4 regions of the Kitasatospora arboriphila genome follow, and region 1 is predicted to be linked to each of the others. Evidence: riboswitches for the same ligand, from Rfam matches in the RefSeq annotation. Region 1 holds a riboswitch; each other region holds the start of a gene.
The links. Region 1 has a riboswitch for cyclic di-AMP ahead of ABD353_RS29990 (LysM peptidoglycan-binding domain-containing protein). Riboswitches for the same ligand answer to the same signal wherever they lie in the genome.

Region 1 (7,676 bases):
TGGACCGGCTGCGCTCGCCCGGCGGCTGCCCCTGGGACGCCGAGCAGACCCACGAGTCGCTGGTGAAGTACCTGGTCGAGGAGGCGTACGAGCTCGTCGAGGCGATCGAGGAGGGCGACCGGGAGACGCTGCGCGAGGAGCTCGGCGACGTCCTGCTGCAGGTCTTCTTCCACGCGCGGATCGCCGAGGAGCACCCGGAGGACCCGTTCTCCGTCGACGACGTGGCCGGCGACATCGTCGAGAAGCTCATGTACCGCCACCCGCACGTCTTCGGCGACGTGGAGGCCACCGGCTCCGACCAGGTCGAGGCCAACTGGGAGCAGCTGAAGGCCGCCGAGAAGCAGCGGGAGTCGGTGCTGGACGGCGTCCCGTCGGGCCTGCCCGCCCTCGCGTACGCGGCCAAGCTGGTGTCCCGGGTGCGCCGGGCCGGCTTCACCGCCGTGTCGGACGCCCCGTACGAACTGCCGCGGGAGCTGACCGCGGAGAACGCCGGCGAGCTGCTGCTGGCCGTGGCGCAGCGCGCCTACGACGCCGGCGTGGACGTCGACGCGGCGCTGCGCGGTGCCGCGCGGCGCTACCGGACGGCGGTGCGGACGGCCGAGGGGCTGTCGGACTGACGCTGCGGCGGGACGACCTCGCTGATCGCCTCGCCGACCAGGGCGAGCAGCTCGGCCAGCGGGGCGAGGTTGTCGTCCAGGTCGGCGAAGGAGACGATCCGCTCGCCGTGCGGGCCGGCGACGGCGAAGAGGTCGATCCGGCCGAGGTGCTTGCTCGCGGTGTCGACCAGGGCGGCGACGTCGCTGGGCTGGTGGACGTCGCCGCTGACGCCGACGACCGGGCAGCCGGGGCGGTCGAGCTCGGTGGCGAGGTCCTCCGCGACACCCGGGCGCAGATCGGCGACGAGCATGCCCGCGGCGCCCGCGGCGGCGAAGCGGCGGGCCAGGTCGGCCCCCTCGCCCCCGCTCAGTACGGCGATGACGACCACTGCCCCGGCTACTCGCACGGCCTGCTCCTCTCTGAGCACGACACCCCGCGGGCGGCTCCGCACGTCCGCCCTCACGGTTATCGGAGGATCGTAGGCACCTCGCGACCCTCCGCAACAGGGATTACCCCCCAGGTGACCAGGCTCACGCCCGTCCGGGCCGATCGGATCCGGCCGTCCCGCACGGGCCCTCGGGCAGCGCCTCCCGACGGCGCCCGCGCGGGCCGGGCGGGCCGGTCGGGCACCGTCGGGAGGGGCGCCCGGCAGCGGATACGGTCGGGGCATGCCGGAGACCCCCCGACCCGACGACCGACCCGAACTCTTCACCTGGGAGTTCGCCGCCGACCCCTACCCCGCGTACGCCTGGCTGCGCGAGCACGCGCCGGTGCACCGCACCACGCTGCCCAGCGGGGTGGACGCCTGGCTGGTGACCCGGTACGCGGACGCCCGGCAGGCGCTCGCGGACGCCCGGCTCTCCAAGAACCCGGTGCACCACAGCGAGCAGGCGCACCGCTCCGGCAGGGTCGGCATCCCGGGCGAGCGGCAGGCCGACCTGATGACCCACCTGCTGAACATCGACCCGCCGGACCACACCCGGCTGCGCCGGCTGGTCTCCAAGGCGTTCACGCCGCGCCGGGTGGCGGAGTTCGAGCCGCGGGTGCAGCAGCTCACCGACCGGCTGATCGACTCCTTCGCCGGGCGCGGCACGGCCGACCTGATCCACGAGTTCGCCTTCCCGCTGCCGATCTACGCGATCTGCGACCTGCTCGGCGTGCCGCCGGAGGACCAGGACGACTTCCGGGACTGGGCCGGCATGATGCTGCGACACACCAAGCCGGGCCAGCCCGGCGGGCAGCGCGGCGGCGTCGGCCGGGCCGTGAAGCGGATCCGCACGTACCTGGCGGAGCTGATCCACCGCAAGCGGGCCGACCTCGGCGACGACCTGATCTCCGGGCTGATCCGGGCCAGCGACCACGGCGAGCACCTGACCGAGAACGAGGCCGCGGCGATGGCCTTCATCCTGCTGTTCGCCGGCTTCGAGACCACCGTCAACCTGATCGGCAACGGCCTGCACGCCCTGCTGCGCAACCCCGGGCAGCGGGCGCTGCTGCAGGAGTCGGTGGCACGCGGCGAGAGCGGCCTGCTGGAGACCGGCGTCGAGGAGCTGCTGCGCTACGACGGGCCGGTGGAGCTGGCCACCTGGCGGTTCGCGACCCGGCCGCTGACGATCGGCGGGGTGGAGATCCCGGTCGGCGACCCGGTGCTGGTGGTGCTGGCGGCGGCCGACCGCGACCCGGCCCGGTTCTCCGACGAGAACACCCTGGACCTCGCCCGCGCCGACAACCCGCACCTGGGCTTCGGCCACGGCATCCACTACTGCATCGGCGCCCCGCTGGCCCGCCTGGAGGGCCGGGCCGCCCTGGCGACGCTGCTGACCCGGCTGCCGGACCTCGCCCTGGACGCCGACCCGGCGGACCTGCGCTGGCGCGGCGGCCTCATCATGCGGGGCCTGCGCGAGCTGCCGGTCGCCTTCACCCCGGCAGGGCCGTCCGGGCGGCGCGACACGGTCTGACGGTGTGTCGCACCGGTCGGATCCGGTCGGATCTGAACACTCGTCAATCAGGAGACACCTGCATCGTTCGTGGGCGATTATCGGCTCTCCGTAATTGCTCCGTGATACCCGCGATATGAGCTTGTGATCGGTCGTTCGATCTGCTTACTCTCCCGAACAGTCCGCAGCCGCGGACCCCGGCACGGCAACGCCGAATCCTGTCCGCCGTGCCCGGGCCTCACGACCGAGACCCAGGACAGGGGCGGGGGAACCACGTTCGTCGCCGTCCCCACGGCTAGGGGTGAAGCCGCGTCAGCAGGGCCCCTCCTGCGGCCGCGGCCGGGCCAGCCTCCCGGTCCGAACCCGACAGCTCACCTCGCAGGCGTTCGGAGAGGGACAACCCATGCTCTTCACCGGACCTGGCCGCCACCGCCGCAGGACGTCCGCCGAGAAGGCGGTCGCCGTCGCGGGTGTCACGGGTGTCGGCCTCGCCCTGCCGCTGCTCACCGCGGGCGGAGCCCATGCCGCCCCCGTCTCGATCTGGGACAAGGTCGCCCAGTGCGAGAGCGGCGGCAACTGGAGGATCAACACCGGCAACGGCTTCTACGGCGGGCTGCAGTTCACCGCCCGGACCTGGAAGGGGTTCGGCGGCGCCCGGTACGCCCCGCTCGCCCACCAGGCGAGCAAGAGCGAACAGATCGCCGTCGCCGAGAAGGTGCTGGCCTCCCAGGGGCCCGGCGCGTGGCCGGTGTGTTCCAAACGCGCCGGCCTGACCCGCGCGTCCGCCGGGAGCGGCGGGACGCGCAGCGGCACCGGACAGACGCAGGCCCCGGCGGCCCCGTCGTCGCCGTCGCCACAGTTCCCCGGCCGCGGCGGCTTCGACGCGGACTCCGGCGTGTACTGGTACCAGAAGGACGACCAGTGGTACTGGACGGCGCACCAGGAGGTCTACGAGCGCCACCTGCCGCCGGCGCCCACCGGGCCGGCCGACCCGGCCGACGACGGCGCCGACGAGGGCGCCCGCACCCTGCAGGCCGTTCCGGTGCCCTCCCTCGGCCGCGAGCAGTACACCGTGCAGGAGGGCGACACGCTGTCCGGCATCGCCGCCGCGCACGGGCTGCCCGGCGGCTGGGAGCAGCTGTACACGAACAACCGCGAGGCCGTCGGCGCCGATCCGGACCTGATCCTGCCCGGCCAGCAGCTGCGCCTGGCCTGACGGTCCGGCACGGTACGAACGGTCCGTCCGCCCGCGGGGCGGCACCCGCGGGCGGGCGGCCGGTTTTGTGGTCCTTCAGGTGAACTACCGGCGAGTAGACCGGCCACACGGTGAGACAGGGCCATGCGCGGCACGGCCCGGTGGGCCCGTGCGGTTAGGCTCTGGTCGTAACGACCCTCATCCGCTTCCGCTAGGAGATGCCTCGTGCCGTCCATTGATGTCGTCGTAGCCCGCGAAATCCTCGACTCCCGCGGTAACCCCACGGTCGAGGTCGAGGTCGGCCTCGACGACGGCAGCACCGGTCGTGCCGCTGTCCCGTCCGGTGCCTCCACCGGTGCCTTCGAGGCCCTGGAGCTTCGCGACGGCGACAAGAACCGCTACTTCGGCAAGGGCGTGGAGAAGGCCGTCCTCGCCGTCATCGAGCAGATCGGCCCGGAGCTGGTCGGCTACGACGCCACCGAGCAGCGCCTGATCGACCAGGCCATGCTCGACCTGGACGCCACCCCCGACAAGTCCTCGCTCGGCGCCAACGCGATCCTCGGCGTCTCCCTCGCCGTGGCGCACGCCGCCTCCGAGGCCAGCGACCTGCCGCTGTTCCGCTACCTGGGCGGCCCCAACGCCCACGTGCTGCCCGTCCCGATGATGAACATCCTCAACGGCGGCTCGCACGCGGACTCCAACGTCGACATCCAGGAGTTCATGATCGCCCCGATCGGCGCGGAGTCCTTCTCCGAGGCCGTCCGCTGGGGCGTCGAGGTCTACCACACCCTCAAGGGCGTGCTGAAGGAGCGCGGCCTGTCCACCGGCCTCGGCGACGAGGGCGGCTTCGCGCCGAACCTGGACTCCAACCGCGAGGCGCTCGACCTCATCGTCGAGGCCATCAAGAAGGCCGGCTACACCCCGGGCAAGGACGTCGCGCTCGCCCTGGACGTCGCCTCCTCCGAGTTCCACAACGACGGCGCCTACACCTTCGAGGGCAAGGCGATCTCCTCCGCCGAGCTCATCGACTACTACGCCGAGCTGGTCGCCGCGTACCCGCTGGTCTCCATCGAGGACCCGCTGGACGAGTCGGACTGGGACGGCTGGAAGGCCATGACCGACAAGCTGGGCGACAAGGTCCAGCTGGTCGGCGACGACCTGTTCGTCACCAACCCGGAGCGCCTGCGCCGCGGCATCGAGACCGGCACCGCCAACGCGCTGCTGGTGAAGGTCAACCAGATCGGCTCGCTCACCGAGACCCTGGACGCCGTCGAGCTGGCCCAGCGCAACGGCTACCGCTGCATGATGTCGCACCGCTCCGGCGAGACCGAGGACGTCACCATCGCCGACCTCGCCGTCGCCACCAACTGCGGCCAGATCAAGACCGGCGCCCCGGCCCGCTCCGAGCGCGTCGCCAAGTACAACCAGCTGCTGCGCATCGAGGAGATCCTCGACGACGCCGCCGAGTACGCCGGCCGGGGCGCGTTCCCCCGCTACAAGTACGAGGGCTGAGGCTGACACCCGCGCGCTGACACACGGCCGCTGGACCGGTGCCCCGGCAACCACCCCGTAGGGTGGGGGCCGGGGCACCGGCGTGAGCAGGAGGGGTACGAGCGATGTGGAAGATCCCGGGACTGGCGGGGCGTCCGCGCTTCACCAGCCGCGCCACCGTGCTCGTGCTCGTCCTGTGCTCGCTGGTGGCGATACTCGCCTACCCCACCCGGCAGTTCCTGACGCAGCGCTCGGAGATCGCCGACCAGCGGGCCAGGGCGGAGCACGCCCGGCAGCAGGTCGACGAGCTCCGGCGGGCGAAGGCCCGCTGGCAGGACCCGGAGTACGTGAAGGCGCAGGCCCGCGAGCGGCTGCACTTCGCGATGCCCGGCGAGACCCCGTTCGTCTCGGTCGACCCCTCCGCCTCCCCCGGCCCGGCCTCCGCCGACGCGCTGCCCACCGGCCCGGTCAGGGCGGCCAAGCCCTGGTACACCACCGTCCTCGAGTCGGTCGACCTGGCCGACTCGACGCCCGCTCCTCACGAAGACAGCACGCCATGACCTCTGAACAGCACCCCGCCACCGACGGCACCGTGTCGGACGCCGACGTCGCCGCCATCGCCGCCCAGCTCGGCCGGGTCCCGCGCGGGCTGCGCGGGGTGGCCCACCGCTGCCCCTGCGGCAACCCCGACGTGGTCGAGACGGCACCCCGGCTGCCCGACGGCACGCCCTTCCCGACGCTCTACTACCTGACCTGCCCCAAGGCGGCCTCGCTGATCGGCACCCTGGAGGCCGACGGCGTGATGAAGGATCAGAGCACCCGCCTCGCCGAGGACCCGGAGCTCGCCGCCGCCTACCGCGCGGCCCACGAGGACTACATCGCCCGCCGCGACGCCATCGAGGTGCTGGAGGGCTTCCCCAGCGCCGGCGGCATGCCCGACCGGGTCAAGTGCCTGCACGTGCTGGTCGGCCACTCGCTGGCGGCCGGCGAGGGCGTCAACCCGCTCGGCGACGAGGCCATCGGCATGCTGGAGGACTGGTGGGCCAAGGGCCCGTGCGTCTCCCCGGCCGAGGTCGAGGCGGCCGGCGAGCGGGTCCTGCGCAACCGGGCCAAGGAGCAGGACCACGCCGCGGTCATCGCGGCCAAGGAGCAGAAGACCGCCGAGCGCGCCGCCAAGCGCGCCCGCGCCGAGGAGGAGGACCAGTGACCGCCACCCGGGTCGCCGCGATCGACTGCGGCACCAACTCGATCCGGCTGCTGATCGCCGACCTCGACCCGGCGACCGGGGAGATCGCCGACCTCGACCGCCGGATGATCATCAACCGGCTCGGCCAGGGCGTCGACTCCACCGGCCGGCTCCACCCGGACGCCCTGGAGCGCACCTTCGCCGCCTGCCGCGAGTACGCGGAGATCGTCGCGGCGCACGGGGTGGGCCCGGAGCGGATCCGCTTCGTCGCCACCAGCGCCTCCCGCGACGCCGAGAACGCCGCGGAGTTCACCGAGGGCGTGCGCGGCATCCTCGGCGTCGTCCCCGAGGTGGTCAGCGGCGACGAGGAGGCCCGGCTCTCCTTCACCGGCGCCACCAAGGAGCTCACCGGCGGCTCCCTCAAGCCCCCGTACCTGGTCTTCGACCTCGGCGGCGGCTCCACCGAGTTCGTGCTCGGCGGTGACGAGGTGCAGGCCGCCCGCTCGGTCGACATCGGCTGCGTCCGGATGACCGAGCGGCACTTCGGCGGCGCCGAGCTGCCGACGGAGGATCAGATCGCCCGGGCCAAGACCGACATCCTCGCCGCGCTGGACACCGCCGCCGAGACGGTGCCGCTCACCGAGGCGGCCACCCTGGTCGGCCTGGCCGGCACCGTCACCACCGTGGCCGGCATCGTCCTGGGCCTCCCGGAGTACGACTCCGGGAAGATCCACCACGCCCGGCTGGACGTCGAGCAGGTCCGCGCGACGGCGACCCGGCTGCTGCACTCCACCCACGCCGAGCGGATGGCGATCCCGGTGATGCACCCGGGCCGGGCCGACGTGATCGCCGCCGGCGCCCTCGTGCTGCTGGAGGTCATGGAGCGCACCGGCGCCGCCGAGGTGGTCGTCAGCGAGCACGACATCCTCGACGGCATCGCCTGGAGTATTGCCCGCTGACCACTGCGGGGGCTTACCCGAACGGCCCCGGAGCGTCGCGATGCCACCCGGCAGGCGCCCGGGGCCGCCTGCTGCGCGGTGTGTCGCCAGAACCTTCGTGAATTTCTTCACATGGCCGACCAGCCTTTCGACGCACTCCGGTGTCCGCTCCGTCCGTTATGTGGGACCGAAGGTCGCCCTCCGTGTTCAGCCAGCGGATCGCAGGCAGGGCTCGCCGATGGCCGATGGATTCGAAATTCCGCCCGGGAACTCGGGCGCCACCGGGATCGTTGCTGCTCAGCAGGGCCGTGACCCCCCGCGGCATCACTCCG
Region 2 (7,676 bases), on a different contig from region 1:
GAAGTTGAACGAGTTGCGGGTGGCCTCGACGGCGTCCCACTTCATCTCGTTCTCCGGGGTGACCGCGGTGAACTCGGTGTCCAGGGTGCTCGCGTAGGCGGACTCGCCGAGGTGGCCCGCGGCCACGGCGGTGCCGAAGTAGCGGCCCTTGGCGGCGGCTGACGCGCCGAGCGTGCTCGCGGCGTCGGCGGTGCCGGCCGCACCGGCCAGGCCCGCCGCGGCGAGCACACCGGCCGTACCGGCCAGCAGCACGCGGCGGAGCAGCCCCGGGGCACCGGGGGAGCGGTGGATCATCGACAACCTCTTCTTCCGTCGGCCGGACGGCAGTGGGGCCCGTCCGGACAGGCTGGGTGGGACCTGTTGCGGTGCTGTGCGTCCGCCACGCGGCCAGCGGCGGGAGGTCGATCGCCGACGAGTATGTCTCTCTTGTCGAATGCGGGTCAATACTGATTTTCGAAGTGATTGGCGAAAGTTTCTATCGATCGATGGCAGGCTTCGGTGCTTGCTGTAAGCGAAGCCTGACGGGGCGGCGGGCCTTGGTTCTGGCCGGGTTTGGCCAGAAGTGGCGCGGCTGTTGTCGAAAACTTTCGCTCGTGTGTGGGCATGCAGAAGGGCCGGGCGCCGCAGCGGTGCTGTGGGCGTGCGGCGCCCGGCGGGCGGCCCGGTGGGTGGGGTCCGGGGCCGCCGATGGGGGATGGTCAGCGGTGCGTGCCGGCCGGCAGGCCGAAGGCCAGCGCGGGCGAGGCGTTGGCGGCCAGGGTGTGGGCCTGGGCGGGCCACCACGCGCCGGCGGCCGGGTCGGCGGCGCCGTACTCGGGATCGGTGCCGCCGGTGGTGCCTCGGGTGCAACTGCCGTCGGACTCGCCCGGCACCTTGACCCAGAGGAAGGCGTCCAGCAGCGGCGTGCCGGTGTCGGCGGTCGGACGGGTGCCGAGGCCGCGGCCCGGCGGGTTGCACCAGGTCTGCGGGTCCGGGTAGGTCGCGGTGGGCGTCCACGGGCCCTGCCCGTTGCGGCTGCTGTCGACCACGAAGTGCGGCAGCTTCGCGTCGGCGGGGACGTGGGCGGTGTACCAGGCGTCCGCGTCGGCCTGCGGCCAGTACTGGTTGGCGCAGTCGTCGGCGACCGCGCCCGGGGTGTGCGAGAGGTACCAGCTGCACTTGGCGACCTGGGTGCCGTAGCGGACCAGGTCGGCGTCGCGCTGGTAGTTGGAGACGTTGAGGAAGAAGCCCTGGGCGCGCTCGACGCCGCCGTCCACCAGCAGCTTCGCCATGGTGCCGGTGGACTGCCAGGCGCTGTGGCCGGCGTCCAGGTAGACGGCCGCGTGCGGCTGCTCGGCGAGCCGGTCGACGGCGCCGTTGATCTCGGCGAGCCGGTCGGCCTGCTGTTGGGCGGTGCCGCCGCAGTAGGCGGGGCTCAGGGCGAGGCCGTCCGGCTCCAGGACCACCACCGTGCGGCGGTCGCCGATGCCCCGGGCGAGGCCGTCGACCCAGGCCGCGTACTCGGCGGAGTCGGAGGCGCCGCCGGCGGAGTACTGCGAGCAGTCCCGGCCGGGCACGTTGTACGCCACCGCCACGGGGGTCTGGTGCTGCCGCGCGGCCCTGGCCTGCAGCTGCGCCATCGCGGTGGTGGTCTCCTGCGGGGTCGCGGTGCCGTTGAACCACTGGGCCACCGGGTACGAGCCCATCTTCGCCATGGCGAGCGCGTTGCCCCAGTCGCCCGCCCCGAGGTCGGCGGCGGCCTGATGCAGGGCCTTGCTGTCGAGGTCGACGTAGAAGCTGGTGCCGGGGCCGGGTGCCCGGCCCGCGGCCCGGTCGCTGCCGGGGGCGGCGGACGCGGTGGCGGGCAGGCAGCAGACCGCGGCGGCGGCGACGGCGGCGCTCGCGGCCGCGATTCGACGGCGTGGGCGGGACACGTGCGGCTCCTAGGGCTGGCGTACGGGCTGCGCAGGGCGAGGGTGCGGGCGACTCGTGGGAGCGCTCCCAAGCGCGAGGGAAGTTCTAGTCGCAGCCGTCCGCCGCGTCAAGGCTCCGCGCAGGACGGGTGGTTGGGCGCCGGGCCGGCAGGCGTGCGGGGCTCCGGGCGCCCTCGGGATGTTTGCGGCCGAGTCGTTCACTCCGCTGAATCCGCTGCCTGGGCCTGCGGGCGTCGAGGAGGCGCGCTGCGATCAATGTTCCGCTGTGTCACAGGCATTGACGCACTGTCAGGTTCGCGCCTACGGTCTGGCCATGGATGAAACCATCGTTCATTGATGTGAACGTCGATGGTTGACTCCGGGGTCGCCCCCGCCCGTGCGGATCGTCCGGGCCCGACCCCGCCCCCCGTCCGCCGTGCGGTGTCGAGCAGGCCTGCCGCCGCCCGCCGGGCGGTACCCCCCACCCGTCCTATCGAGGGACTGATTGTCATAATCGCAACAGTTCGACGTGCCGTGCCCGGACGCCGGGCGCTGGCCGCCGCCGTCGGCGCCGTGCTGGCCGCCGGCCTCACCGCCACCACCGCCGGGCCGGCGCAGGCCGCCGCCTACGAGAGCTCCCCGTACGGCTACGCCGCCGGCACCACCGGCGGCGCCGGCGGCAGCCGCACCACCGTCACCACCCTGGCCGCGCTGAGGACCGCGGTGGCCGGCAGCGCCGCCAAGACCGTGTACGTCTCCGGCACCATCGCGCTCGCCGGGCAGGTGGACGTCGGCTCCAACACCAGCGTCATCGGCGTCGGCGCGGGCTCCGGCCTCACCGGCGGCGGACTGCGGGTCAAGAACGCCACCAACGTGGTGCTCCGGAACCTGAACATCAGCAAGGCCGTCGGCACCGACGCCATCACCGTCCAGGCCTCCACCAAGGTCTGGGTGGACCACAACGACCTGTCCTCCGACCGCAGCCACGGCAAGGACTACTACGACGGCCTGGTGGACATCACGCACGGCTCGGACAACATCACCGTCTCCTGGAACAAGTTCCACGACCACTACAAGGTCAGCCTGGTCGGCCACTCCGACGGCAACGCCGCCGAGGACACCGGCAAGCTGCACGTCACCTACGGCCACAACTGGTTCGACAACGTCAACTCGCGGCTGCCCAGCGTCCGTTTCGGCACCGCCCACGTCTACAGCAACTACTTCGGCAACGTCGGCGACAGCGCCGTCCACTCGCGGATGGGCGCCCAGGTGCTGGTCGAGCGGAACGCCTTCGCCGGCTCCTTCGAGTCCGTCACCACCACCGGGGACAGCAAGACCGACGGCTACGCCAACCTGTTCCGCAACGACCTCGGCTCGACCACCACCGACATCACCCGGACCGGCAGCTTCACCGCCGCGCCCTACGCCTACGACCCGACCGGCGCGGACACCGTGGCGGCCGTGGACACCGCGGGCGCCGGCACAGGCCGGATCTGACGCCGGACCGGTGCGGCACCGGCCGGACCCGGTGCCGGCCGGATCCGACGCCGGAACAGCAGGACGCCGGCGGTCCCGGGAGCGTCCCGGGGCCGCCGGCGTCGGTGCGCCTGCGGTGCCGCTGTTACTTGATCTTCAGGACCTGGCCGGGCTTGATGAGGTTCGGGTCCTGGCCGATGGTGCCCTCGTTGCCGTCGTAGACCTGCTTCCAGCCGCCGAGCTTGTTCTTGTCGGAGATGTCGGAGAGCGTGTCGCCGGCCGCCACCGTGTACGTGTCGGGCTGCGCGGCGGGCGTGGTGGCCTGCGGAGCCGGGGTGGCCGTGGTGGCCGTGGTGGCCGTGGTGGCGGCCGGGTCGGCGGTGGTGCCCGGGCCGGTGGTGGCCGGCGCGGTGGTGCTCGGGGCCGGCGTGCCGGGGGTGGTGGCCGGCGCGGTGGTCGCGCCGGGGGTGACCGGCTGGCCCGTGATCGGGTCGATGACCGGGGGCGCGGCGTCCGGTGCGGCGGTGCCCGGGGCGGGCGTGCCGGGGGCCGTGGTGGTGCCCGGCACCGGGGCGGTCGTGGTGCCGGTCGGGTCGGGGGTGACCGGGAGGCCCGTGATCGGGTCGATGGTCGGAGGCGTGGTGGCGTTGCCCTGTGCGGCGGGCAGGGTCGGCGCGGTGGTGGCCTGGCCCGGCGCCGTGGACTGGCTCTGGGCGGTCGGGGCCGTCGGGCCGGTGTAGTAGTCGTAGATCTCCTGGCTGGTCGTCCAGTACCACTGACCGTCCACCAGGTACCAGTAGACGCCGCTGGCGTCCCGGCCCTGCATGCCGGTGAAGACCGGCGCCGAGGCGCCGCGGTCGGTCGGCGCGGTGGTGGCGGCCGGCGCCGTCGAGCCCTGGGAGTCCTGGTCGACCGTCTCCGGCTTGCCCTCGCCGGTGAGGCCCGCGGACTTGCCGCAGTTGCCCCAGGCCTTCGCGCCGCGGTCTTCCAGGACGCGCTCTGCGACGGCGATCTGCTCCTCCTTGGTGGCCCGGTCGGGCGTGGAGGCGAACTTGTCGCCGCCGTAGGCGACCCAGGTGCGCAGGTCGAGCTGGAGGCCGCCGTACTCGCCGTTGCCGACGCTCTTGCCCCAGTTGCCCGCGCTGGCGCACTGGGCCACCGCGTCCCAGGTGGTGACCGGGGCGGCGTGGGCGCCCGTCGCGGTGAGCAGCGGGATCGCCAGACCCGCACCTGCCACACCTGCGGCCGCGACGGCGCGCTCGGTCTGGGTGGGGCGGCGGTGACGGCCCGAGCCGATGAAACCCATCGAGTTCCCTCTCCGCACGCCTGCGAGGTGAGCTGTCGGGTTCGGACCGGGAGGTGGCCCGGCCGCACTGAGGCGGCTTCACCCCTAGCCGTGTGGGGGCGGCGTCGAAACTGGGTCCCCCGTCCCTGCCCAGGGTCTGGTCGGTGACCCGGTCGACGCGGTGGGCAGGGTTCGGCGTGCCGCGCCTCGGGCGCCCGTGCTGTCGGGCTGAGGTGGACATTAGAGGGATCATCACTGCGATAACAAGCCAGCATCCCGAACATCACACAATCATCACGAGTGCTTCGGTGCCGCATGCGTGCATTTCGGCCGCACGCCGCCCCGCGCGCCACTGCCCGCCCGCGCGGCGCCGCAGGTCGCGGGGGGCGGCAGCGGCCCTGACGTGTCCGCGGCGGCGCGGATCGGACGAATTCCGTGGAAATTCCCTGGGAAATTCCCGGTGGCATTTCTGTGCGGCGGGGCGGCGAAGTCGGCCGAAAATGCACGCATGCGGGGCCCGGCGGGTCCGCCGCCGGGCCCCGCCGGGACGATCACGGCACGAACCGAGGGTCCGGCGCGGACCGGAACGGAAGGTTCGGGTCCGCCGGGCGCCCGCGGCGGCCATCCGTTCGTGTCGGAACGGGGATCGCGCGGCGGGTGTCCGCTCAGCCCTCCGCGGGCCAGCAGGCCCGCACGTCGGCGGCCTCCGCCGCGGTCAGCGGCCGGTGGCCGAACACGACGTCGTCCTCGTCGAAGGACCACTCGGCGTACATCAGCAGCACCGACCGGCCGTCGCCCTCCCACAGCACCGCCCGGCGGCCCAGATCGCCCTGGGCGGACCACTCCACGTACCGCAGCGGACCGCGGCGGACGCTGCAGCGGTCGACGGAGGCGCCCTCCGGAGGGAACAGGCCGGCGACCGAACCGGCCGAGGACGGCGCCCAGCGCTCCCGCACCTCCGTCAGCCGCACCACCTCCTCGACCGCGACGCGCACCCAGGCCCCGCCCGGGCGGGCGTCGGCCACCGCCAGCGGGGTGCAGCGGACCAGGGCGTGCTCCGGCAGCCCGTCCGGGTCGTCGGGCACCCCGTTCAGCGCCGTCGCGGCCGGAGCGAACAGGCACCAGAACGGCCCCTCGACGAGCAGCGGACCGTCCAGCCCGAGCATCCGCTCCTCGCCGGCCACCGGCATCCGGTCGGTCTGCGCGACGCCCCGCCCCTCGTACGGCGACTCGGCGCAGTCGGGATCGGGCCAGCGGGCGAGGGCGGTTCCGGCGGCCGCCGCCCACGCGGGCGCGGGCGAGGCGGACCAGGCGCGGCGCGGCGCACAGCCGCAACCGGCGCCCGCCACGGAGACGATGAGGGTCATGCCCGCATGGTGGCAAACCGGCCGGAGCCCGCGCCCCGCGGGGCGCCCCACCGCCCCGGCCGCGGGCCCGTACGGGCCGTCAGGCCGCCTCGGTGGCGGGCGCCGGTGCGGGAGCGGGCCGCTCGGCGGCCGGCCGGCCGCGCAGACCGGCGAGGACGGCGAGCGCGGCGAGCAGCACCGGCACGGCGACCACCCGGAGCCCGGTGGCCATGCCCGCGGTGAACTCGGCCGGGCCGTGGGCCGCGCCGCCGGTACGGGAGGCGAGCACCGTGCCGACCACGGCCACGCCGAGCGCCGCACCCAGCTCCCGGGCCGCGGTGTTCAGCCCGGCACCCAGCCCGGCCTGCCCGGGCGGGAGTTCGGAGACCACGGCGTGGGTCAGGCCCGGGGCGGACAGCCCCATGCCGGCCGAGAGCAGCAGCAGCCACAGCGCGTACACCGGGTACGGGGTGCCCGGGCCCGCGGTGGAGACGCCCAGCAGCCCGGCGCCGATCAGCGCCAGCCCGCCGCCGGCCACCCACCGCACCCCGTGCCGGGCCTGCAACCGCCCGGCGAAGCGCGGCACCAGCGCCATGCCGACGGTCAGCGGCACGATCGCGAAACCGGTGCGGGCCGGCGAGTAGCCCTTGGCGTACTGCAGGAACTGCGAGTTGACGAAGAACAGCGCGAACAGGCCGAAGAACGAGGCCGCCGTGCCCAGCACCGCGGCCCGCAGCCGCCGCGAACGGAACACCCGCGGGTCGACCAGCGGCCGCCGCGCCACCAGGCCGTACCGGGTGAAGGCCGCCAACAGGGCGGCGCCGAGCGCGAATCCGACCAGCACGGGCACCGAGAGCCAGCCGTGCGAAGGGCCCTCGATGATGCCGTACAGCACGGCGGCGGTGCCGGCGACGAGCAGGGCCGACCCGGCCGGGTCGGGGGAGGCGGCGTGCCGCGGCAGCTCGGGGACGGTGCGCAGCACCGCCGCCGCGAGCAGGACGGACAGCGGCACCATCGCCCAGAACAGCGCCTGCCAGGGCAGGAACTGCGCGGTCAGGCCGCCGCCGACGTTGCCGGCCAGCCCGCCGAGCCCGACCGCGAGGGTCCACGAGGCGAGGGCCTGGACGCGCCGCTCGGGGCCGGCCAGGTGGACGAGGACCGCCATGGTGGCGGGCATGACGAGGGCGGCACCGGCGCCGGAGACCGCGCGGCCCGCGATCAGCGCGGCCACCGAGCCGAGCGAGCCGCCCGCGGCGCTCAGGCAGGCGCCGGAGGCGAACAGTGCGAGGCCGACGAGCAGCGCCCGCCGCCGCCCCCACCGGTCGCCGCAGGCGCCGGCCGGGATCAGCAACCCGGCGAAGACGATGACGTAGGCGTCGACCGTCCACAGCAGGGCGCCGGGGGAGGGGTGCAGGGCGGAGGCCGCGAGCTGGGGGATCATCAGGTTGATCGCGGCGACCATGCTCTGGGCGACGAGCACGCAGGCGCACATCGCGAAGAGGGTGGACCGGCGGAGGGCCGGTGGGGCGCTTTTGGACATGACGGACGGGCTCCTTCCGGAGCAGAGGCGTCTGGGTTCCCGTCCACGCTAGGCGGATGCTTGGATTGCTTCCAGTGCATGTTTCGCAAGAGAGGAATGCGTCCAGTGCAATCCGGAATGGACCTCAACCTGCTGGT
Region 3 (7,676 bases), on a different contig from region 1:
GGCAGCAGCAGGACCACCCGCACACCGCCGTACGGCGAGGGCGCGGAGCTGAGCGTGACCCGGAACCCGTACTGCTCGGCCAGCCGGCCGACCGCGGCGAGGCCCAGCTGCGGCACCTCGCCGAGCCGGGACACCTCCAGCCCGCCGCCGCCGGCCAACGCCGCGGCGGCCTTCTCCACCGAGCCCTCGGGCATGCCGACACCGGCGTCGTCGATCTCGATCACGGCGCCGTTGTGCACCGGCATCAGCGTGACGAACACCTGGGTGCTGGGCGGCGAGTAGCGGGTGGCGTTGTCCAGCAGCTCGGCGACCGCGTGGATCAGCGCCTCCGCGGCGGCGCCCACCACCGCGGTCTCCAACCGGCTGCGGACGACGACCCGCTGGAACGGCAGGATGCGGGACTGCGCACCGCGGACGACGTCCTCCAGCGCGACCGGCTCGGGCCAGTGCCGGCCGGCCCGGGCCCCGCACAGCACCGCCAGCGTCTGGGCGAGCCGGGCCTGTTGGGCGGCGGCGTGGTCGGCCTTGAGCAGTCCCTCCAGCAGCACCGGGTCGTCGTGGTTGCGCTCCATCTCGTCCAGCCCGGCCTGCTGGTCGTGGGCCATCACCAGGATCCGGCGGGCGACGCTGAGGAAGGCGCGCTGGGTGCCGGCGGTCAGCTCCTGCTCGCGCTGGACGGCCGCGCTCTCGGCGCTGCGCCGGGCCAGCTCACCGGCCAGCCGGCCGCGCAGGGAGTCGAGTTCGTGCTGCTGCTCGTCGAGCCGGCGGCGCAGGGTGCGGGTGACGGCCCGGTACCTCGCGGCGGTCAGGACCGCGGGGACGGCGAGGACAACGGCTGCCGCTGCGCACCACTGAGACATCGTCACGCGGCGAATTCTAGGATGATGATCCTACGTATGTGTGAACAGATCGCCAGAACGGTGATCTGAACGCGTCAATCAAGCGGAATACCGCACGCCGACGCGTCGATCCTCACTGGCCGTCGACCTCGCCGTAGGACTCCTGGGCCCGTGCCGGGACGGGACGCAGCGTGCGCAGCCCGCGCGCCACCGCGAACGCACGGCGCAGCGCGGAGACCGGACCGGTGCCGGGACCGGCCGCCGGCGGGACGAACGGCGGCTCGGCCGGCGGGCGCTGGCCGGGGATGAGCCGGGTGGCGGGCGCGGTGCTGCGGGCCGTCTTGGTCATCTCTCCACGTCCTCCGTGTTCCTGCCGGGTGCCGCCGGACCGGGGCCGGTGCGGGCCGTCCACTTCCAGACCTACCCCGCCGGGCGGCATCCGGTGTCCCGATTCGGTGACGATGCCGTGCCGTCGCGGGCCGGCCGCGGTCACGGGGCGTGCTCCACGGCGATCATCGTGCCCTGGAGCAGCGCGACCTCCTTGCCGGGGACGCCGCCGGTGATCGAACGGACCTCGGCGCCGACCACGGTGACGGTCCGTCCGCTGCGGACGACCGTGCCGGTGGCCCGCAGCCGCTCGCCCACCCCGGGGCTGAGCAGGTTGAGCTTGAACTCCACGCTGAGCACGTCCTTGCCCTCGGGCATCAGGGAGAGCGCGGCCGCCCCGGCCGCCGCGTCGGCGAGCGTGGAGATGGCGCCGGCGTGCACGAAGCCGTTCTGCTGGGTCACCGCGGGCCGCACGGGCAGGTCGAGCACCACCCGGCCGCGGGCCAGCTCGACGATCTCCACCCCCAGGGTCGCCAGCATCGGCTGGCCGTCGAGGTTGCTGCGGAGGCGGTCGGTGAGGGTGTCCATGGCGCGGTCCTGGTGCGGGGGGGCGGAGTGCCCCAGAACCATCCGCCGCCGACCCGTCCCGCGTCAACCCGGTCGGAGCTGTGCCGCCCGGCACACCGCCCGCCCGGCCCGGCACACCGCCCCGGACAGCACGGAGGCCCGCGCCGGTCGGCGCGGGCCCGTGGGGAGCGGCAGCGGCCGGCGGCGGGCCGCCCGGCTCAGGCGAGGTCGGCGTCCTCGGCGGCCTGCTCGGCGGCGGCGGTGTCCGGGAGCTCGGTGCCGGTGACCGTCCTGGCGTCACCGGTGCGGTGCCGCGGCCCGTCGGCGTGGGCGCTCGGGGCGGTCAGCGAGGCGACGACGCCGACGGCGAGCGAGGCAAAGGCGAGCATGCTGCGCTTCTTCATGCCCTGCACAACGCGCGGGGCGCCGCCGGGTCACGGGCGGTTCAGCGCGGCCAGTCGCGCAGGCCCGCGACCAGCGCCCCGGTGAGCCGCTGCCGGGTGGTCGCGACGTCCTCGGCCAGCCGGAACCCGCCGGCGGTGCTCAGCGAGGCGAAGCCGTGCGCCGCGGCGCGGACCGTCCGGGTGGCGTGGATCAGCTCGGAGCCGGCCAGCCCGTACCCGCGCAGCACCGCCAGGATCACCTCGACCAGCCGGCCGGCCGCCGCTGTCGACGCCGGGTCGTCCTGCGGTGCCTGCGGCAGGGCCGCGTAGCGGGACGGGTACTGCACCGCGTAGTCGACGTAGGCGTCGATCAGCGCCGCGAGCGCCTCGTCGCCGCCGCGGCCGAGCACCGCCCGGGACAGCCGTTCGGTCAGCTCGTCGGTGACCCGGACGGCGATCAGCCGGCGCAGTTCGGCGAGGCCGCCGGTGACGTGCTTGTAGAGCGAGGGGGTGGCCACCCCGGCCCGGCCGGCGACCGCGGCCAGGGTGAGGGCCTCCGGGCCCTGCTCGTCGACGAGTTCCAGCGCGCGGTCGACGACGGCGGCGGGGGTCAGTCCGGCCCGGGGCATCAGGCGACCTCGTTCACTTCGGCCAGGAAGGGCAGCAGGGCGTCGGCGGTGGCCTGCGGGTACCCGGCCATCGGGTAGTGGCCGCCGCCCTCGATGATCACCATACGCCCCCGCAGTGCCGAGGCCTGCCGCTCGGCGAGCGCCGCCGGGTCGGGGAAGTCCGGGTCCCGGCTGCCCATGACGACCAGCGCCGGGCACTGCACGTCCGCGCCCCAGCCGGTCGGCGCGGAGTCGCCGCGGACGTAGCCGCGGACCGCCCGGCGGCGCCCCGGCTGCTTCAGCGCGGCGACCAGCCGGGCCCGCTGGGCATCGAAGTCCGCGGGCCGCGCGGTCGGGAAGTAGAACTTCTGCGCGGCGCCCCACAGCCCGGGGAACCAGGTGACGGCCGGGGCGAGCAGGCCGACCATGGCCTTCTGCAGCAGGTTCGGCGGGAAGTTCTCGAAGAAGGCGTCGACCAGGACGATCCCGGCGACCCGCTCCGGGGCGTCCGCGGCGACCCGGACGACGGTGGCGCCGGTGTACGAGCTGCCCACCAGGACGGCGCGGTCGATGCCCAGGTGGTCGAGCAGGGCGCGGACGTCGCCGGCGATCGCGGTCGGCGAGTAGTCGTCCCACGCGGCCGAGGACTCGCCCATGCCGCGCAGGTCCATGGTGACCACCCGGTGTCCGGCGGCGGTGAGCAGCGGGTGCAGGTGCCGGTAGGCCGACCGCAGGTCGAGCATCCCGGGCAGCAGGACGACGGGGGTGCCCGTGCCCTGCTCGGTGTCGTCGTACGCCAGGCGGCCGCCGGGGACGTCCAGGTGGCGGGTCTGCAGGGCGTGCTGGGTGTCGTTCACGGCCGGCCTCCTTGGCCTCGCTGACGCGGCTGATTGCCCGTAGCCATAAAGCTACGGCTAATAGCCTTAGCCGTCAAGGGCGGCGCGGCGGCTCGTGCCGGCTGCGGTAGCTTTCGGCGACCGCGGGAACCGAGAGACCGGAGGCGTCATGCCCCTCATCACCGTCAAGCAGCTGGCCGGCCGCACCGAGGAGCAGCGCGCCGAGATCGCCCGCGAGCTCACCGCCGCCTACGCCCGGGCGACCGGCATGGACCCGGAGAAGGTCTGGGTCGTCGTCGAGGAGATCCCGGCCGAGAACTGGGCGGCCGGCGGCGAGACCTTCGCCGCCAAGCAGGCCCGGGCCGCCTCCGCCGGCTGACCGCCGCGGGCCGGGCCCGCGGGGGCTCAGAGGTTGTCGGCCCGGAACGGGTCGTGTTCGGCCAGCAGCTTGTCCAGCCTGGCCTGGTCCACCCGGGACACCAGCTCGCCGGCGTCCTGGCGGTCGCGGACCACCTTGGCCAGCGTGAACGAGGACGTGATCACGTACAGCAGGGCGACCGCCAGGAAGGCGCGCATCCAGGCGTCCACCGGGAGGCGGGCGATCCCGATCGCCAGGGCGGCCGTGGCGAGGGCGAAGGACAGGACGGCCTGCACGTAGTAGGCGGCCGTGGTGCGGGACTGCATCGGTGCGCTCATGCCTTGCAGGGTCCCGGAGCGGGCACCGGCCCGCATGAGTACGGATACTCACCCCGAGGGGGGCGATCACCCTCCGTCAGGGGCGGATTCACAATCTATGGCAAATCGCCCATCCTGCGCGTAGCCCTTACGAATCCACCGTCGCAGACGCTTGGAATCAAGGCGTGCCTAGCATTAACGTTTGATAACGCAGCGCGGTCGGCAACGCCGTACCGACACGGCACCGTGCGCGTGTCGCTCAATCCCGCGGCTGCCTTCGCCGGTGGTCACGGGAGCCGGGGAACCACCTTCCTTGGGGTGAATCGGCCGGGCCGGTGGCCCAGCCGTAGGAGACCTTCCTGCTCCGAACCCGTCAGCTAACCCGGTCGGCGAGGGAAGGAAAGGAGTGCGCCCCCGTGGCGTCGACGCACTCGGCGGACTCCACCGCCGCAGCCACCCAGCTCCTCGACCACCCCTGGGAGCAGGCCGACCAGGCCCGCCACCGGATGCCCCGGCAGACCAGGGGCGGCAGCCCGCTGCTGGGCGTCACCGCCACCGTGGCCGCCACCCTCGGCGCCGCCGGCATGACCGCGGCCGCCCCCGGCCCGGCCGCCGCGGCCGAACCCGCCGTGAGCGCGCCCGACCAGGCCGCCGACTCCGCCGACCCGGGCCTCGCCCTCTTCGCCCGCATCCAGCAGCAGGCCGACCACCGCACCGCCGCCGACGAGGCCGCCCGCCTCGCCGCCGCGCAGGAGGCCGAGGCCCGCCGCGCCGCCCAGGCCGCCGTCGAGGCCACCGCCCTCGCCCTGCCGACCACCGGCTACACCCTCGGCGCCCAGTACGGCCCCGGCGGCCACTGGGCCCACCTGCACACCGGCCTCGACTTCCAGGCCGCCACCGGCACCCCGGTCACCGCCGTCGGCAACGGCACCGTCACCTCGGCCGGCTGGGCCGGCTCCTACGGCTACCGGATCGTCGAGACCCTGCCCGACGGCACCGAGGTCTGGTACTGCCACCTCAACCGGCTCGCGGTCACCGACGGCCCGGTCGAGCGCGGCACCGTCCTCGGCACGGTCGGCGCCACCGGCAGCGTCACCACCCCCCGCCTCCACCTCGAGATCCGCCCCGCCGGCGGCGCCCCCGTCGACCCCCTCGGCTGGCTCCGCTCCCACGGCGTCCAGCCCTGAGAAGTCCTTTCCCGGGTGCCCCCGCGCGCCCCTATTGCTCCTCCTGGCGGGCTGCGGCGTAGGCCTCCAGTTCGGCGGTGCCGGGTTCGGGGGCCAGGTCGGGGTAGTCGGTGAGCAGCAGGGCCGGCAGCCCCGGGACGGTCCACTGCCCGCACAGCCACAGCGCGACGTCCGCCACGACCTGCTCGAAGTCCTCGAACTCCCCCCGCAGCTCGTACGGCATCGGCTCGCCCTGCGCGGTCAGCGCCGCCAGGTTCCGGTAGCTGCGCTGCATCAGCCCGTACTCCAGCAGCCGCCGCGCCCCGTCCGTCGCCATGCCGATCGACAGCAGGTGCGCCTCGCCCCAGCCGAGTGCCGCGTCCGCCCCGGTCATCGGGTCCAGTGCGCCGCCGTCGACCAGGGCCGCGTACGCCGCCGCCCGGTCCTCGGGCTCCAGGGCGCGGAAGCCGTCCAGCCAGGCCCGCACCGCGTCGGTGTCCGCGGTGTCCACCCCGTCCGCCCGCAGCAGCAGCGTGTAGAGCCGGGGCCAGGTCAGCAGCTGCGGCCGCCGCAGCAGCGTCCCGAGCAGTTCGCCCTGCCATTCCGCCTCGGCGTGCAGCCGTTCCTGCCGCTTGGCGTTGAGCCGCCGGGCGGCCCGCTGGTGGTCGATCAGCAGCCGGACGGTCTCGCCGTACACGCCGGGGTCGCCCTCCGGCTGGACGTACAGGTGGAGCCGTTCGTGGAGCAGTTGTTCGACCACGGCGGAGCCGAGTTCGGGCCAGCCGTCGTGGAGCGGTGCGCCGCCGAGTTCCAGCAGGGTCAGGACCTGCTGGACGGCCTCCTCCGGTACCGGGGGCAGTGCCTCGGCGTCCGCCCAGGCGAGCAGGGACTCGGCGCGGGTACGGGGGATGAGCTGCAGGTCTTCGTCGTCCACGCCGGTACCGTAGCCGGTGCGGGGTCCGGCGCGCGGCACCCGGGCCCGCCGCGGGCCGGGGGTGCGGCCGGGGGTGCGGCCGGGCCGGCCGGGGTAGGGTCGGCGGCCATGACAGCCGAACAGGTCCGGACGGTCCGCCAGGTTCGCCTGGTGGGCCCGCGCCTGGCGATCCGCGAGTTCCGGCTGGACCCGGAGGACGTTCTCGCCCTGCACGCCGTCCTCGGCGACCCGGAGACCGTCCGGCACCTCGGGTACGAGGTGTGCGACGAGGAGGAGTGCGCCGACCAGGTCGAGCTCTCCCTCGACGAGGCCGAGCAGGACCCGCGCACCGTCTACCGGCTCGCCGTCGCCCCGGCCGAGCGGGACGGCGGGACCCCGCCGATCGGCCAGGCCGTCCTCGAACTCGAAGGCACCCGCGCAGCCTCCCTCGGCTGCGTGCTGCGCCGGGACACCTGGGGCAACGGCTACGCGGGCGAAGTCCTCGCGCTGCTCTGCGGGTTCGGCTTCGGGACGCTCGGCCTGCACCGGCTCGCCGCCCGGGTCGACCCGGAGAACGCCGCCTCGGTGCGGGTGCTCACCCGGGCCGGTTTCCGGCCCGAGGGCCGGATCCGGCACGACCTGCTGGTGCGCGGGGCGTGGCGGGACTCGCTGCTGTTCTCGCTGCTGGAGGACGAGTGGGTGCGGCCCGCCGCAGCACGGGGGTGGGGAGAACCCCACCCCTGAGCCGCCGGTGGGCCGGATTACCCCGGGCGCCCCGCTCCGGCACCGTGGAGTCGTCAGTCCGAACGGACACCGAGGGGCCACAGATGACCACCGCACCGCTGCACCAGACCGCCGCGCCGTACCCGGGTGACGCGCCCTACCCGGGCGACGTGCCCGCCGGGCGCCGGCCCGGCTTCCTACGGGCGCCGTTCGCGGCCGCCACCTACCGGGAGGTCGGCTTCGTCCTCACCGGTCTGCCGATCGCGATCGCGGCCTTCGTCGTCGCCGTCGCCCTGTTCTGCACCGGGCTCGGCCTGCTCGTCACCGCACTCGGCCTGCCGGTGCTGGCCCTGCTGCTCGTGCAGGCCCGCGGCTTCGGCGCGCTGGAGCGGCACCGGGCCCGCGTCCTGCTCGGCACGCCGGTCGCCGCGCCCGCGCCCGTCGTCCCGAAGCGCCCCGGCTTCTGGGGCACCGTCACCGCCCGGCTCGCCGACGGCGCGGGCTGGCGTGCGGTGCTGCACCAGGTGCTGATGTTCCCCTGGGCGGTGCTGAGCTTCGCCGTCACCGTGACCTTCCTGGTGACCGGCTGGGTGGTCGCGCTGTACCCGCTCTACCACTGGGTCTTCGCCCGGTACACCG
Region 4 (7,676 bases), on a different contig from region 1:
TGCCGGTCACCGACCACCCGGTGCCCGCCCTGCTCGAACACCACCCCGGCGGGCTCGGCGACACCACCGCCGTCCGCGACGCCCAACGCCACCCCTGGTACGCCGGCCACGGCTACGCCTCGCTGCGCGTCGACGCCCGCGGCCACGGCAGCTCCGAAGGCAGCCCGGCCGACCCCGCCTCCCCCGCCGGCACCGACGACGGACTCGCCCTGCTCGACTGGCTCACCGCCCGCCCCTGGTCCAACGGCCGGGCCGGCGCCTTCGGCATCGGCCGCGGCGCCGCCGCCGCCCTCGCCCTCGCCGCCGGCGCCCTGCTAGCACTCGCCGCCGTGGTCGCCGTCTGCGCGGACGACCGCACCGCACCACGGCGGGACCTGGCCGGCGCGCCGCTCGCCGCCGCCGTGCACGGCGGATCCGCCGCCCGGCTCGCCGCCGCCTGCCGCCCGCCCGACCCCCGCTACACCGGCGACGACTGGCGGCGGCTCTGGCTGGAACGCCTCGCCGCCGTCGACCCCGGCGCCGACGACGAGGGCGGGCCGATCGACCTCCGGACCGTCCGCGCCGCCGTCCTCGCCTTCGGCGGCTGGGCCGACCCGCAGGCCGGCACCGTGCTGCGCCTGGTCGAGGAACTCGGCCCGGACGCCCGCGGCGTCCTCGGCCCCTGGCCGCACCAGTACCCCGACCAGGGCCTGCCGCCCGGCCCGGCGATCGGCTTCCTCCAGGAGACCCTGCGCTGGTGGGACCACTGGCTCAGGGGCGCCGACACCGGCGTCCTCAAGGTACCCGCCCTGCGCAGCTGGATGAACGAGTCGGTGCCGCCCGCCCCCTCCTACGCCAACCGGCCCGGCCGCTGGATCGGCGACGACGGCTGGCCCTCCCCCGACGTCCGCGAGGTGCACTACGGACTCGACGACGCGCTGCGCACCGCCGGGACGCCCTCCGGCGAGCGCTTCGTCCCCGTCCGCTCCCCGCAGCACACCGGCATCGACGCCGGGGCGCTCCGGCCGGCCGGCGGCGCGGCCGACCTGCCACCGGACCAGCGCGAGGAGGACGGCCGCTCGGTCTGCTTCGACTCCGTGCCGCTGCCGGAGCCCGAGGAACTGCTCGGCGGACCGGCGCTGCGGCTGCGGGTGCGCTGCGACGGCCGCCACGGGCAGGTCGCCGCCCGGCTCTGCGACGTGGCACCGGACGGATCGTCCACGCTGGTCACCCGGGGTGCGGCGGCGCTGGCCGGCGGCACCGGCCCGGTCGAGGTGGAGGTGGAGCTCGCCCCGGTCGCGCACGCCTTCCCCGCCGGGCACCGGATCCGGCTGGCGCTCTCCTCGGCGTACTGGCCCTGGCTGTGGCCGGTCGCGGAGACCGGTGGCTTCGAGGTGGACCCGGGCGGCTCGGTGCTGACGCTGCCGGTGCGGCACCTGGCGGCGGGCGCCGGCCGCGGGCCCGGCCCCACAGGGGGAGCCGGGCCCGCGGGGAGCCGCCGGACGGGCCGTCAGACCCGGACGATCGCCGAGATCGGCATGGCCGTCGCCGAGACGTAACGGACGACCGCACCGGTGTGCGGCGCGTGGATGACCTGCCCGCCGCCCACGTACATGCCGACGTGGTGCTGGTCGCCGTAGTAGATCACCAGGTCGCCGGGCTTGGCGTTGGCGATGTTGGTGCCGATGTTGGTGCCCGCGCCGGCCTGGGACTGCGAGGTGCGCGGGATCGAGACGCCGGCCTTGCCGTACGCCCACTGCATCAGACCGGAGCAGTCGAAGGTGCTCGGGCCGGTCGCACCGTACACGTACGGGGCGCCCAGCGCGGACTTGACGGCCGCGATCGCCTTGGCGGTGTACGAGCCCGAGGGCACGTCCACACTGCCGAGGTCGGGACGGGCGGTGTCCCGCGAGGCGCGGTCCGCGGAGGACTTGGCCGCGGAGGCCGCCTTCGCCTCGGCCGCGGCGAGGTCGTCCTTCTCCTTCTGCGTGAGGGTGTTCAGCAGGGCGCTGGCCTTGGCCAGCTTGTCCTGGAACTCCTCCTTCTTGGCCTTCAGCGCGCGGGTGCTGGTGTCCAGCTCGGCGAGCTTGTGCTCGGCCTCGACCTTCTGGCCGTCCAGCTTGGCCTGCTCGGCCTTGAAGGACTTGAGGGTGTCGGCCTGGGTGGCGCTCATCCGGCTGACCGCGCCGGCCTGGCCCAGGAACTCGCCCGGGTTGCTGGAGAGCATCAGCTGGACGGTCGGCGAGATGCCGCCGTCGCGGTACTGCTGGGCCGCGACCTCGGCGAGGCGGCCCTGGACGCCGCTGACCTCCGCCTGCTGGCGGGCGACCTGGTCCTGCAGCTGGGTGACCTGCTTCTGCAGGTCCTGCTGCTTCTGCTCGGCCGCGAGGTAGGCCTCGTTGGAGGCCTCGGCCTGCTCGTTGAGCTGGTCGACCTGGGCCGCGACCTGCTCCTTGGTGGGGGTCGGGTCCGCGTGCGCGCCGGTCTGCGAGGAGAGGGCCACCGCAGTGGCGGCTGCCGCAGTCAGGATCGAGGCACGGGTACGGCCGACGGGCTTGGGACGACGATGGGACGCCACGAAGGCGGACTCCTTCTTCCTCACACCGCCTACCGGGTGAGCTGACGGGTTCGGGCCGGAAGCATTGCCCTACGACGCCTCACGCCCGCACCCGCCCGTCCGCGGTCCGACCGCGGCCCGGCCGGCGCGGCCGACCTGACGCCGATTCACCCCGGGGGAAACGTGGTTCCCCGGCTCCGTTCGACAGCACCCCCGCAGGGGCTCCCCGTGGACGGTCGGGACCGTCCTGCTGCGTCGCGGACTCGGCGGCGACCACCGCCGCCGCCCGGGTTGGGCGAACCACTGTGCGGTGATCCGTGGGGATGACCCTAGTAACCGATCCGTGATCCGTTCAAATCCTTGTCAGAAAAACGACGGGGAAATGTTGTCGTGAAAATGTGATTGCGACCGCCGGTGACCGGTAATCCACGCTCGGCTGACGCGATGTCACCCGTCGGCGGACAAAACGCGACGCCCGGGCGTGTCGGAGATCACACGGTGATCGCGACGCGCCCGGGCGTGTCATGCGGCATCAGAAACGCCGCAGGTGAGGCTTATGTCCGAATTGCTACTGGAGGGTCAGACGCGGCGGATCGTCTTGATCGGCAGGGTGTCGGCGTCCATCACCTTCACCACGTCGCCGGTGTGCGGCGCGTGGACGACGAGGCCGTTGCCGATGTACATGCCGACGTGGTGCGCGTCCGAGTAGTAGATGACGAGGTCACCCGGCTGGGCGTCGGCCAAGGAGGGTACCCGGGCGCCGACGCTCGCCTGCGACTGCGAGGTGCGCGGCAGCGACACGCCGGCCTTGGCGTACGCCCACACCATCAGACCGGAGCAGTCGAAGGAGTTCGGGCCGGTGGCGCCCCAGACGTACGGGGTGCCGCGCTTGCCCATCGCCGCGGCGACCGCGGTGGCCGCGTAGCCGGAGGCCGGCGGCAGGCTGCCCAGGTCGTAGCGGCTGTCGCCGCGCGAGGCGCGGTCGGTGCCGAGGACCGCGGCGCGCTCGGCGGCGGTCAGCGTGCTCAGCAGGCTCTGGGCCTCGGAGAGCTTCTTCTGGACCTCCGACTTGGCGTCGTTCAGGACCTGGGTGGAGCGGTCCAGCTCGGACAGGATGGCGGCGGCCTCCTGCTTCTGCTGGTCCAGCCGGCGCTGCTGGTCCCGCAGGCCCTTCAGCGTCGAGGCCTGGGTGTCGGTGGCCTGCTCGTTGCTGGACGCCTTCGCGAGGTAGTTGTCCGGGTTCGAGGAGAGCATCAGCGCGACCGTCGGGTCGACGCCGCCGGTGCGGTACTCGTCGGCCGCGACCGCGGACAGGCCCGACGCCACCTGGGAGAGCTGCTCCTGGCTGCGGGCGATCTGGTCCTGCAGCTGGTCGGCCTGCTTGCGGAGCTGGTCGGCCCGCTCCTTGGCGCCGTTGTACTTCTCGGCCGCCTGCTCCTGCTCCTCGAGCAGCTTGTCGACCTGGACCTTCACCTCGTCCTTGCTCGGCTTCGCCGGCGCGGCATGCGCGGCGGCCTGGGCCGACAGGGCGACCGCGGTCGCGGCGGCAGCGGTGAGCACGGTGACCCGCGCGCGGCTCGGCTGCTTGGGACGGCGGTGGGAGGCCAAGGGACTAGCTCCTTCTTCCTGCTGGACTCACCCGATCGGGTGGACGTCCGGAAAATAGGTTTGACGCCAGACCCTAGTGAAGATCCGCCCCCTGCGCCACTCCCGTGCCGGGCGAACTTGGCGCGGAACGCTGGATTTCACCACCCCGACACAACCCCGCCACCATGCCCTCCACCTGGGCCGACGACCCGTCAGGGCCGGGCGAGCCGGTTGAGCAGCAGGATCGACGCGACCGGGCGTGCACCGGCCTTCCGTACGCCGTCCGCAACCTCCCGATCCGTGGAGACCACCACGACCGGCCGGCCCTGCGGCTCGGCCCGCACCAGGCGGCGGATCAGCTCGTCCGCGGTCTCCCCGGTGCGGCTGAAGCGCACCCGGACCCCGCGCGGCGGCGCCATGATCACCGGGACGTCGAGGTCCTGCCCGTCGAAGACGCAGGTGACCTCGGCCTGGGTGCGCTGCGCGAGCATCGCCAGACCGCCCAGCAGCCGCATCCGCTGCTGCTCCAGCGGCAGCGTCGGATACCCGGTCTTGGTCACGTTGTAGCCGTCGACGACCAGGTGCACCTGAGGGATCGCCAGCAGCTGGTCGAGCAGTGCGGGGTCGTCCTCCGCCAGACCGCGGCGCGCCACGTCGTGCGGGTTGGCCGAGCCCGGCTCGACCGCCTCCACCAGGTCGGCCGGGCGCAGCTGCGCCACCGGCAGCGCCAGCTCGCGCTGCAGGCCCTGCGCCGACTGCAGCACCGTGTCGAGCAGCAGCCGCAGCCGCATGTCCTCCACGCTGCGGCCCTCGCGCGCCGACCGCCGGCCGGCCTCCGCGGCCGTCTCCAGCTCGGTGATCCGGTGCCGCAGCCGCCGGGCCTCGCCGTCCGCCGCACTGCGCTCGGCGGCCGCGGCGGCCCGCGCCGCCTCCAGCTCGGTCGCCAGCTTGCGGGCCTCGGCCTGCGCCCGCCGGGTGTCGCTCTCCAGGCTCCGGACGCGCTTGCGCAGCGACTCCGCCTCCCGGCGCACGCCCTCCGACTCGGCGCGGTGCCGGTCCAGGTCCGCGCGGGCGGCGGCGCGCACCTCCGTCAGTTCGGCCTGCAGCTTCTCCACCACCCGGGCGGCCTCGGCGGCGGCGCCCTCGGCGTCCGCCCGCTCGACCTCGTCGCCCGCCTCGACCACCAGCCGGCTCCAGCCGGCCGGGCGCAGCAGGTAGGCGGCGGCGGCCACGTCCATCGGGTCGGCGGCGGCCGGCACCGCGCCGGACTCCAGCGCCTTCACCAGGTCGGGCTGGCCGAGCCGCAGCCGATCGGCTATCCGGACGCGGAAGACCGGCTCCGCGTCCAGCGCCGCGGCCAGCGCGGTCGCCGCGTACTTGGCGCGCCGGGCCGGGGTGAACTTGGCGTACGGGCGCAGACCCGCGGGCAGTTCGCCGGGCGGGATGGCGCCGAGCGCGTCGGCGGCGATGCCCACGACCCGGCGGCGGACCCCTTCGGGCAGCGGCCGGTCCAACTGCTCGGACGGTGCGTCCCCGGCCGCGGGCTCCTGCCCGGCCCCGGCGGCGTCCGGCAGCTCCGCGTCCGCGGCGGGCTGCTGCCCCTGCGGCTCGGCCGGCCCGCTCGCTGCGTCCACCACGTCCTCGGCTCCGATTCTGGTCCCCGGGCCCGCGGCCGGTGGCCGCTGCCCTCGAAATGCACCGCTCTGTGCAATTGTCCCGTCTACCGTGCCCAGCCGGGCACCGCGCCACACACCCCGGCGGCGCCAGGGGCTCCACCGGGGTGTGTCGGAAGCGCGAGGCTCAGGCCTTCGGCTCGTCCTCGGCCGGCTGCTCGTCGGCGCCGGCGCCGGGGCGGGCCACCAGCTCCACCTGGTCGACCGCGTTGCACCAGCGGCAGCGGACCGACTCCAGGGTCTCGCTGAGCACCTCGGTCTCCTCCACCTTGGACTCGCCGCCGAGGTCGAAGTGGAGGTACTCCACCACCCGGGCCGAGCGCGTCACGTCGAAGCGGGTGAGGTTCCCGCAGAGCGTGCAGCGCCAGCGGGTCTCGGCGGTGGGGGCGGCGATGGTCATCGGAGGTCCTCTCGGATGGTCCGGGTCCGGTCCTCCAAGCCTATTGCGTGCGGCTCTTCCGGCGGTCACCGGTCCTGAAGGGCGGACAGGTCACCCGCTTGCTGCACCCGCGGTGTCACCGCGGGTGCACCGAGGAATGCTCGCTGTCATGGCCGTCCCCGCCCCCGTCCCCGCCCCCGTGCGCGCAGCGGCGGGCCGGGACGCCGCCGCGCCGGCGCGCACGCCGGTCGTCACCTACGCGCTGATCGCGCTGAGCGCCCTCGTCCTGCTGGCCGGCCCGAGCTTCGGCCTCAATCCGCGGTACGGCACCGGCAACGCCCGCGTCTGCGCGGAGCAGCGCTTCGAGCAGCACTGGGGGGCCGTCCCCGCGGAGCTGCTCGCCAACCGGCCCCTGGACGCCGGCCGGCTGGCGACGCTGCCCCCGGCGGTGCCCGGCTGCACCGTCCCTCCCACCCCGCACAAGATCCCCTTCCTGTCGGTGCTCAGCTCGCTGTTCGTCCACGCGGGCTGGCTGCACCTGGTGGGCAACCTGCTCTTCCTCTACGTCTTCGGCCCGGACGTGGAGGAGCGCCTCGGACGGCTGCGCTTCCTCCTCTTCTATCTGGGCATCGGCTACCTGGCGACGTATGGCTGGGCACTGGCGGAGTCGGACTCCACGGAGTCGGTGCGGGCACTGGTCGGCGCCTCGGGGGCGATCGCCGGGGTGCTCGGCGGGTACCTGCGGTGCTATCCGCGGGCCCGGGTCACCGCGTTGGTGCCGGTGCTGTTCTTCCTGCCGCTGCGGTTCCCGGCCTGGCTGGTGCTCGGCCTGTGGTTCGCCCTGCAGTGGTGGCCGGTGGGCCCCGCGGTGCCGGGCGTGGCCTACCTGGTGCACGTGATCGGCTTCAGCGCGGGGTGGCTGCTCGCGCGCCCGGTGCGGCCCCGGACAGGGCAGACGCGCCGCCTGACGGCGGATACGCTGGGCGGAACCCCACACACAGGAGCCGAAGAGTGATCACCGCGATCGTCCTCATCAAGACCAGCGTCGACCGGATCCCCGAGATCGCCGAGGCGATCGCCGCGATCGAGGGCGTCAGCGAGGTCTACTCGGTGACCGGCAGCTACGACCTGGTGGCGATGGTCCGCGTCCGGCAGCACGAGGACCTCGCCGAGGTGATCCCCGGTCAGGTCAACAAGGTCCCGGGCGTCGAGCACACCGAGACCCAGATCGCCTTCCGCACCTACTCCCAGCACGACCTGGAAGCCGCCTTCGCCCTCGGCCTCGACGAGTAGGTAGGAGGGGCAGCACCCCCAGGGGCGCGTGCGCGGTTCCCCGCGCCCCTGAGTGCGTACCCCGAACGTCTCAGGCGGCCCGGTCGGTGTCCGCGACGCAGCGGCCGCCCTCGTTGCGGTAGGACCAGCGGGCGCCGTCGGTGACCAGCTCGCGGACGGCGGCCAGGAAGCGGTCCACGTGCTCCTCCGGGGTGCCCGCGCCGAAGCT

Region 2: linked by a shared signal. The riboswitch ahead of ABD353_RS33190 (transglycosylase family protein) and the one ahead of ABD353_RS29990 (LysM peptidoglycan-binding domain-containing protein) in region 1 are both predicted to bind cyclic di-AMP.
Region 3: linked by a shared signal. The riboswitch ahead of ABD353_RS38025 (M23 family metallopeptidase) and the one ahead of ABD353_RS29990 (LysM peptidoglycan-binding domain-containing protein) in region 1 are both predicted to bind cyclic di-AMP.
Region 4: linked by a shared signal. The riboswitch ahead of ABD353_RS29370 (C40 family peptidase) and the one ahead of ABD353_RS29990 (LysM peptidoglycan-binding domain-containing protein) in region 1 are both predicted to bind cyclic di-AMP.

What each region holds. Positions count from the first base shown of each region.
Region 1 is NZ_BAAALD010000079.1:8,464-16,139, reverse strand. Features, by position in the region: gene ABD353_RS30005 (nucleoside triphosphate pyrophosphohydrolase) at 1-617, shown strand, start outside; gene ABD353_RS30000 (SDR family NAD(P)-dependent oxidoreductase) at 575-1,003, opposite strand; gene ABD353_RS29995 (cytochrome P450 family protein) at 1,266-2,555, shown strand; cyclic di-AMP (ydaO/yuaA leader) riboswitch at 2,767-2,933, shown strand; gene ABD353_RS29990 (LysM peptidoglycan-binding domain-containing protein) at 2,938-3,750, shown strand; gene eno (phosphopyruvate hydratase) at 3,955-5,241, shown strand; gene ABD353_RS29980 (FtsB family cell division protein) at 5,346-5,780, shown strand; gene ABD353_RS29975 (DUF501 domain-containing protein) at 5,777-6,427, shown strand; gene ABD353_RS29970 (Ppx/GppA phosphatase family protein) at 6,424-7,365, shown strand.
Region 2 is NZ_BAAALD010000101.1:3,555-11,230, reverse strand. Features, by position in the region: gene ABD353_RS33205 (glycoside hydrolase family 10 protein) at 1-294, opposite strand, end outside; gene ABD353_RS33200 (glycoside hydrolase family 6 protein) at 699-1,913, opposite strand; gene ABD353_RS33195 (pectate lyase family protein) at 2,427-3,389, shown strand; gene ABD353_RS33190 (transglycosylase family protein) at 3,514-4,674, opposite strand; cyclic di-AMP (ydaO/yuaA leader) riboswitch at 4,676-4,827, opposite strand; gene ABD353_RS33185 (hypothetical protein) at 5,319-6,020, opposite strand; gene ABD353_RS33180 (MFS transporter) at 6,100-7,539, opposite strand; gene ABD353_RS33175 (LysR family transcriptional regulator) at 7,636-7,676, shown strand, end outside.
Region 3 is NZ_BAAALD010000158.1:2,546-10,221, reverse strand. Features, by position in the region: partial or broken gene ABD353_RS38065 (ATP-binding protein) at 1-860, opposite strand, end outside; gene ABD353_RS38060 (hypothetical protein) at 973-1,188, opposite strand; gene ABD353_RS38055 (PaaI family thioesterase) at 1,329-1,754, opposite strand; gene ABD353_RS38050 (hypothetical protein) at 1,952-2,122, opposite strand; gene ABD353_RS38045 (TetR/AcrR family transcriptional regulator) at 2,179-2,745, opposite strand; gene ABD353_RS38040 (alpha/beta fold hydrolase) at 2,745-3,581, opposite strand; gene ABD353_RS38035 (tautomerase family protein) at 3,730-3,939, shown strand; gene ABD353_RS38030 (YiaA/YiaB family inner membrane protein) at 3,966-4,256, opposite strand; cyclic di-AMP (ydaO/yuaA leader) riboswitch at 4,482-4,642, shown strand; gene ABD353_RS38025 (M23 family metallopeptidase) at 4,652-5,422, shown strand; gene ABD353_RS38020 (hypothetical protein) at 5,454-6,335, opposite strand; gene ABD353_RS38015 (GNAT family N-acetyltransferase) at 6,444-7,058, shown strand; gene ABD353_RS38010 (sensor domain-containing protein) at 7,142-7,676, shown strand, end outside.
Region 4 is NZ_BAAALD010000075.1:28,544-36,219, reverse strand. Features, by position in the region: gene ABD353_RS29375 (CocE/NonD family hydrolase) at 1-1,538, shown strand, start outside; gene ABD353_RS29370 (C40 family peptidase) at 1,490-2,557, opposite strand; cyclic di-AMP (ydaO/yuaA leader) riboswitch at 2,568-2,756, opposite strand; gene ABD353_RS29365 (C40 family peptidase) at 3,116-4,144, opposite strand; gene ABD353_RS29360 (NYN domain-containing protein) at 4,336-5,697, opposite strand; gene ABD353_RS29355 (hypothetical protein) at 5,924-6,196, opposite strand; gene ABD353_RS29350 (rhomboid family intramembrane serine protease) at 6,345-7,190, shown strand; gene ABD353_RS29345 (Lrp/AsnC ligand binding domain-containing protein) at 7,187-7,468, shown strand; gene ABD353_RS29340 (aminotransferase class V-fold PLP-dependent enzyme) at 7,539-7,676, opposite strand, start outside.